DNA from 2 places in the Janthinobacterium sp. Ant5-2-1 genome. Region 1 is predicted to be linked to the other one. Evidence: predicted binding sites of a transcription regulator. Region 1 holds the regulator's gene; the other holds the start of a gene.
The links. Region 1 encodes sigma-54, which starts transcription at its own class of promoters, with help from an activator protein. Its sites were predicted from a motif close to TGGCANGNAANCTGCTTT; they were not measured.
Positions count from the first base shown of each region.

Region 2: the regulator sigma-54 is predicted to act here: its motif matches at 1,912-1,929, upstream of ASN89_RS06455 (urease accessory protein UreD).

Region 1 covers NZ_LNCE01000035.1:73,132-76,504, forward strand. Annotated here, with positions in the region: gene lptA (lipopolysaccharide transport periplasmic protein LptA) at 1-28, shown strand, start outside; gene lptB (LPS export ABC transporter ATP-binding protein) at 28-783, shown strand; gene ASN89_RS12835 (RNA polymerase factor sigma-54) at 788-2,266, shown strand; gene hpf (ribosome hibernation-promoting factor, HPF/YfiA family) at 2,336-2,698, shown strand; gene ASN89_RS12845 (enoyl-CoA hydratase/isomerase family protein) at 2,834-3,373, shown strand, end outside.
Region 2 covers NZ_LNCE01000016.1:126,174-129,546, forward strand. Annotated here, with positions in the region: gene ASN89_RS06450 (GGDEF domain-containing response regulator) at 1-1,822, shown strand, start outside; gene ASN89_RS06455 (urease accessory protein UreD) at 1,960-2,826, shown strand; gene ASN89_RS06460 (urease subunit gamma) at 2,852-3,154, shown strand; gene ASN89_RS06465 (urease subunit beta) at 3,182-3,373, shown strand, end outside.

The DNA of each region.
Region 1 (3,373 bases):
GGCCACGCCTGCGCCAGGAAAGAAATAATGGACAATACTCGTTGCGGCAGCACCCTGATCGTTCGCGGTCTGCAAAAAACCTATGGCAAGCGGCAAGTCGTGCATGATGTTTCGCTGCAAGTCGAATGCGGCGAAGTGGTGGGTTTGCTGGGCCCGAACGGCGCCGGCAAGACCACCTCGTTCTACATGATCGTCGGCCTGGTGCCGTCGGACGGCGGCAGCATCGATATCAGCGGCGTGGACATTTCCAGCCTGCCGATCCACCGCCGCGCGCAGATGGGTCTGTCCTATCTGCCGCAGGAAGCGTCCGTGTTCCGCAAGCTGACGGTGGAAGACAATATCCGCGCCGTGCTGGAAATCCAGACCGTCGAAGGCCGCCCCCTGAAGAAGGCCGAGATCGAGGAGCGCCTGGATAAACTGCTGGCCGACTTGCAGATTGAAAAGCTGCGCGAGAACCAGGCCCTGTCCCTGTCGGGTGGCGAGCGCCGCCGTGTGGAAATCGCCCGCGCGCTGGCCACCGATCCCCGTTTCGTGTTGCTCGACGAGCCGTTCGCCGGCGTCGATCCGATCGCCGTGATCGAGATCCAGCGCATCGTGCGCTTCTTGAAGGAGCGCAATATCGGCGTGCTGATCACCGATCATAATGTGCGCGAGACGCTGGGTATTTGCGACCGTGCCTATATCATCAACCAGGGCTCGGTACTGGCGTCGGGACGCCCCGACGACATCATCGCGAACGAGTCGGTACGCCGGGTCTATCTGGGCGAACACTTCCGCATGTAAGCCAATGAAACAATCATTGCAGCTGCGCACTTCGCAGCACCTGGCACTGACGCCGCAGTTGCAGCAATCGATACGCCTGTTGCAATTGTCTACCCTGGAATTGCACCAGGAACTAGAGCAACTGCTGACGGATAATCCCCTGCTCGAGCGCCTCGACGATCCGCTCGACCGCTCCTTGCGCCTGCTGTCCGACGGGGCCTTGAGTTCCACGGCCGCACCGGCCGAAGCGCCGCCCCAGCCGCCAGGCCAGGAAGCGCCCGCGGCGCCGGCCGAAGCGGAAACCTTTGACGGCGAGGCGGGCGAGGGGCCAGCTGCCGTGGATGGCGGTGACAGCGACTGGAGCGAGGCGAGCCGGGGCAAGGCGCCCGACGACGAAGATTCGCGCCCGCAACTGGAAGCCCATCACTGCACCCTGCGCGAACACCTGATGGAACAGATGCGCGTGACGGTGCTCGAATTGCGCGACCGCGCGCTGGTCGAGCTGATCATCGACGCGCTCGACGACAATGGCTACCTGGAAGAGTCGCTCGACGACATTCTGGCGCGCCTGCCGGAAGAGCTGGAAATCGACGCCGACGAGATGCGCACGGCCTTGTCGCTGCTGCAAAGTTTCGATCCGCCCGGCGTGGGCGCGCGCAATGCGTCCGAATGCCTGGCGCTGCAGATCAAGCGCTTGCCGCACATCGCCATGGTGACGCGGCGCATGGCCCTCGTCATCGTGGAAAAGCACCTGGCCTGGTTTGCCCAGCGCGATTTCAACAAGCTGAAAAAAGCCCTCGATTGCGACGATGAAGACTTGCGCGAAGCGCAGACGGTGATTCGCCAGTGCAATCCGCATCCGGGCGCCGTGTTCGCCTCGGACGTGTCCGATTACGTGGTGCCCGACGTCGTCGTCAAGCGCGCGCGCAATGGCTGGCAAGTCACCTTGAACAACGATGTGATGCCGCGCCTGCGCGTCAACGCCATGTATGCCAACCTGCTCAAGCAGGGCAAGGGCGAGGGCGCCATGGGCGCACAGTTGCAGGAAGCCAAGTGGCTGATCAAGAATATGCGCCAGCGCTTCGACACGATCCTGCGCGTGGCACAGGCGATAGTAGAAAGACAAAAGAACTTTTTCTCGCACGGGGCCGTTGCCATGCGCCCCCTTGTGCTCCGTGAAATAGCTGATACACTGGGTTTACACGAGAGTACTATCTCGCGGGTAACAACTCAAAAGTACATGCTGACCCCGCACGGCATGTTCGAGTTGAAATATTTCTTTGGTAGCCACGTCGCCACCGAAGCGGGGGGCGAAGCGTCATCGACGGCGATACGGGCATTGATCGTGCAACTGACAGGAGCAGAAGACCCTAAAAATCCTTTATCCGACAGTAAGATTGCGGACATGCTGGGGGAACAAGGCATGGTGATTGCGCGACGTACTGTTGCCAAATACCGGGAAGCGTTGAAAATTCCGCCAGTGAGCCTGCGTAAGTGTTTGTAAGTTTTTTTCGGTTCCTCTGCGGGCCGGATAGGATGGACCGCACGAACCCGATCATCTTTAGGAGTGTGTATGAATCTCACCATCAGCGGACATCATCTCGAAGTGACACCAGCCATCCGTGAATACGTACAAACGAAGCTGGAACGCGTGAAACGTCATTTCGATCAAGTTATCGATATCGCCGTGATTCTGACCGTGGATAACCTCAAAGAGAAAGAAAAACGTCAAAAGGCCGAAGTCAACCTGCGTTTAAGTGGCAAAACCGTCTATGTGGAAAGCCTGGCGCAAGACCTGTATGCCGCGATCGATGCCCTGATCGACAAGCTCGATAGGCAAGTGATGAAATACAAAACCAAAGTGCAAGGGCACGGTAAAGAGGCGATCAAGCATCTGCCAGACAACTCCGAGGAAGACGCCGTCGTCGCCGTTTAAGGCCACCCGCTTCCAGCAGTTGTGATCAACTAAGGGCGCACATCTTGCGCCCTTTTTTGCGCCCGTACCTTTTGAACGCAATGTTCCCCGCACAGGGGCTAGAATGTTTGCACTTTCACTTCTTTCCTGCCTGCCATGAGCGACTTCGTCCAGACCTCCATCCGCAACCGCACGGGGCACATCGTGCTCGACCGCCCGAAAGCCTTGAATTCCCTGTCGCTGGAGATGGTGCGCGCCCTGAGCGCGGCCCTGCTGGCCTGGCGCGACGACCCGCAGGTGGACGCAGTGGTGATCCGTTCCAGCAGCGAAAAAGCGCTGTGCGCCGGCGGCGACATCCGTTTCTTTTACGATGCGGGCCTGGCCACGCCGCAAGGCGGCAGCGCCTTGCTGGAAGATTTCTTTACGGAAGAATACGCTTTAAATCATTTGATTCATTTCTATCCGAAACCGTATATCGCCGTGATGGATGGCGTGGTGATGGGCGGCGGCATGGGCGTGGCACAAGCCGGGCCCGGCAACCGCCTGCGCATCGTGACGGGCCGCACGCGCATGGCCATGCCGGAAGTCAATATCGGTTTGTTTCCCGACGTGGGCGGCAGTTATTTCCTGTCCCGCCTGGCAGGCCAGCTGGGCCTGTATTTGGGCTTGACGGGCTTGACGATCAGCGCGGCCGAC
Region 2 (3,373 bases), on a different contig from region 1:
CGTGCGCCTGGCGCGGGCGCAGCTGCAGTTGGCGCAGGAACGCGCCAACCTGGAACGGAGGGTGGCCGAACGCACGGCCGAACTAGAGCAGGTGGCCAGCACCCTGGCGCGCGAAGTGCAGATCCGCCGCGCCAATGAAGAATTGCTGCGCCTGTCGGGCCAGGTCTTCGAAGCGACCCAGGACGCCATCCTGATCACGGATGCGGCCGGCGTCATCGTCACGGCCAATCCCGCTTTTACACGCATCACCGGCTACGCGGCGCCGGAAGTGGTGGGCACGGACATCCTGCGCCTGCATGCGGAACACACGGGCGAAGCGGTGCTGCAGGCCATGCGTCAGGGCTTGCGCAGCAGCGGCTGCTGGTCGGGCGAGGTGCAGACACGACGCAAGAGCGGCGACACCTATCCCTGCCTGCTCAGCGCCTCGACCGTGCACGGCCCCGATGGCGCCGTCGTCAACTATATCGGCGTCTTCCTTGACATCAGCGAACGCAAGGCCGAGCAGCACCTGATCGATTTCCTCTCCTACCACGATGCGCTGACGGGCTTGCCGAACCGCGTGCTGCTGCGCGAGCGCTTCGAACAGGCGCGCGCGAACGCTCTGCGCGACGGCCAGCAGGTGGTGCTGATGTGCCTCGACCTGGACCGCTTCAAGAACATCAACGATTCGCACGGCCAGGCCGTGGGCGACAAGGCGCTGCAGGTGGTGGCGCGTTTCCTGTCCGGCTGCGTGCAGGAGGGCGACACGGTGGTGCGCCAGGGCGGCGACGAATTCCAGATCCTGCTGCAGGACGATGCCCTGCTGGGGCGTACCCTGGGGCTGGCGCAAACCATCCTGGCCGGCTTGCGCGAGGAACTCAGCGTCGACGGCGAACGCCTGGCGCTGACGACCAGCATCGGCATCGCCATGTGCCCGGCCGATGGCGACAGCCTCGACGACGTGCTGCGCCATGCCGACACGGCCCTGGTGCGCGCCAAGGAAATGGGGCGCGACCATTACGCCTTCTTCACGGAGCGCATGGGCAGCGATATCCGCGCCCGCCTGGCGATGCAGCAGCAGCTGCGCGGCGCCATTTGCCGCGATGAATTCGAAGTGCACTACCAGCCGCAGATGTGCTTGCGCACGGGCGCCTTGCTGGGCGCGGAAGCCCTGCTGCGCTGGGATAATCCGGTGCTGGGCAAGGTGCCGCCCGGCCTGTTCATCGCGCTGGCCGAGGAATACGGCTTGATCACGGCCATCGGCGAATGGGTGCTCGAAAGCGTGTGCGCGCAAATTCGCGCCTGGCACGACGCGGGCCTGGGCAGCATCAAGGTGGCCGTCAACCTGTCCGGCAAACAGTTCGCGCAGGACCGCACGGTGCCGTTCGTCGAGGCGGCCTTGCGCAAATACGGCATCGCGCCCGCCTGCCTGGGCATCGAGATCACGGAAAGCACGGTGATGGGCGACCCGGACAAGGCCGTGGCGGCCCTGACGCGCCTGAAGGATATCGGCGTGGGCATTTCCCTCGACGACTTCGGCACCGGCTATTCCAGCCTAGGCTACCTGAAACGTTTTCCCATCGACGTGCTGAAGATCGACAAATCCTTCGTCGACGACGTTACCACCAGCAGCAGCGACGCGGCCATCGCCCGCTCCGTCATCTCGCTGGCGCACAACCTGGACATGCGCGTCATCGCCGAAGGCGTGGAAACGCGCGCGCAGGTCGACTTCCTGACGGAACACGGCTGCGATGAAATGCAGGGCTATTTTTTCAGCCGCCCCCTGGCGGCGGGTGCCTTCACGGCCTTGCTGCGCGAACGGCACACCCTGGCCGTGGCGTAAGAGGTAAGCACTGCGGTGCGGCCGATGCACCATGCCGGTGCGTCCGCTGCAGCGCGGTGCGCGATTCTCACTTTTCCTTCCCCTGACGCTGGCACATATCCTGCTTAGGTAATCGCTTATTTACGCGATTGCCCCGCATGCCAGACAGTCCCCATCCAGCCACGCATTTACCAGCCAGCGCCCACGGCGCCTGGCAGGCGCACCTGCGCCTGGGCTTTGCGCTGCACGATGGCGTTAGCCGCCTCGTCGAGCGCACGCACAGCGGCCCCCTGCGCGTGCAAAAGCCCCTGTACCCGGAAGGCGACGCTGTCTGCCACGCCATCATCATCCATCCGCCCGGCGGCGTCGTGGGCGGCGACCAGCTGGCCGTCGACGCCACGGTGGGCGAGGGCGCACGCGCCTTGCTCACGTCGCCGGGCGCGGCCAAGTGGTACCGCGCCAACGGCCACGTCTCGGGCCAGCACATCGTGCTGCGCGCCGGTAGCGGCGCGGCCATCGAGTGGCTGCCGCAGGAAAGCATTTTCTTCGACCAGGCGTGCGTGCGCCTGCGCCATGAAGTGGAACTGGCGCCGGACGCCAGCTACATCGGCTGCGACATCGTCTGCCTGGGCCGCAGCGCCTCGGGCGAAGTTTTCAACACGGGCAGCATCAGCCAGCAGGTGCAGATCCGCCGCGGCGGCAAGCTGCTGTGGTGGGAGCAGGGCGTGCTGGCGGCCGGCGGCGCACTGATGGCCAGCCCGCTGGGATTGGGGGGCCACACCGTGTGCGCCACCCTGATCGCCGTCGGCACACAAGTTACGCCTGCCGTGCTGGCTGCCGTGCGCGAGATCGGCGTGCCGGCCGGCGCCGCGTTTGGCGCCACGCACATGAAATCGCTGGTGGTGGTGCGCCTGCTGTGCGGCGACAGCGAGGCGGCGCGCCGCATCATGCTGACCGCATGGCAGCTGCTGCGCCCCGCCATGCTGGGGCGCGACGCCGTCGTGCCCCGCATCTGGAACACTTAATCAGGAAAGAAGCGCAAGGAAAACCATGGACCTGACTCCCCGAGAAAAAGACAAGCTGCTCATTTTTACGGCCGCGCTGCTGGCCGAACGGCGCCTGGCGCGCGGTTTGAAATTGAATTATCCGGAAGCGGTGGCCCTGATCAGCGCCGCCATCATGGAAGGCGCGCGCGATGGAAAGTCGGTGGCGCAGCTGATGTCGGACGGTACCAAGATCCTCTCGCGCGCCGACGTCATGGACGGCATCGCCGAGATGATCCCCGACATCCAGGTGGAAGCGACCTTCCCCGATGGCAGCAAGCTGGTGACCGTGCACCACCCGATACCGTAGTTTTTTTTTTTTGAGAAGGAGTCCGTCATGACCCCAGGCGAATACCAATTGGAAGAAGGCGAAATCAGCTTGAATGCCGGGCGCGCCACGGCCACCGTGGTGGTGGCCAACCGGGGCGACCGGCCGATCCAGGTCGGCTCGCACTTCCACTTTTTTGAAGTCAACCCGGCATTGGCGTTCGAGCGCTGGCGCGCCTACGGCATGCGCCTGAACATCACG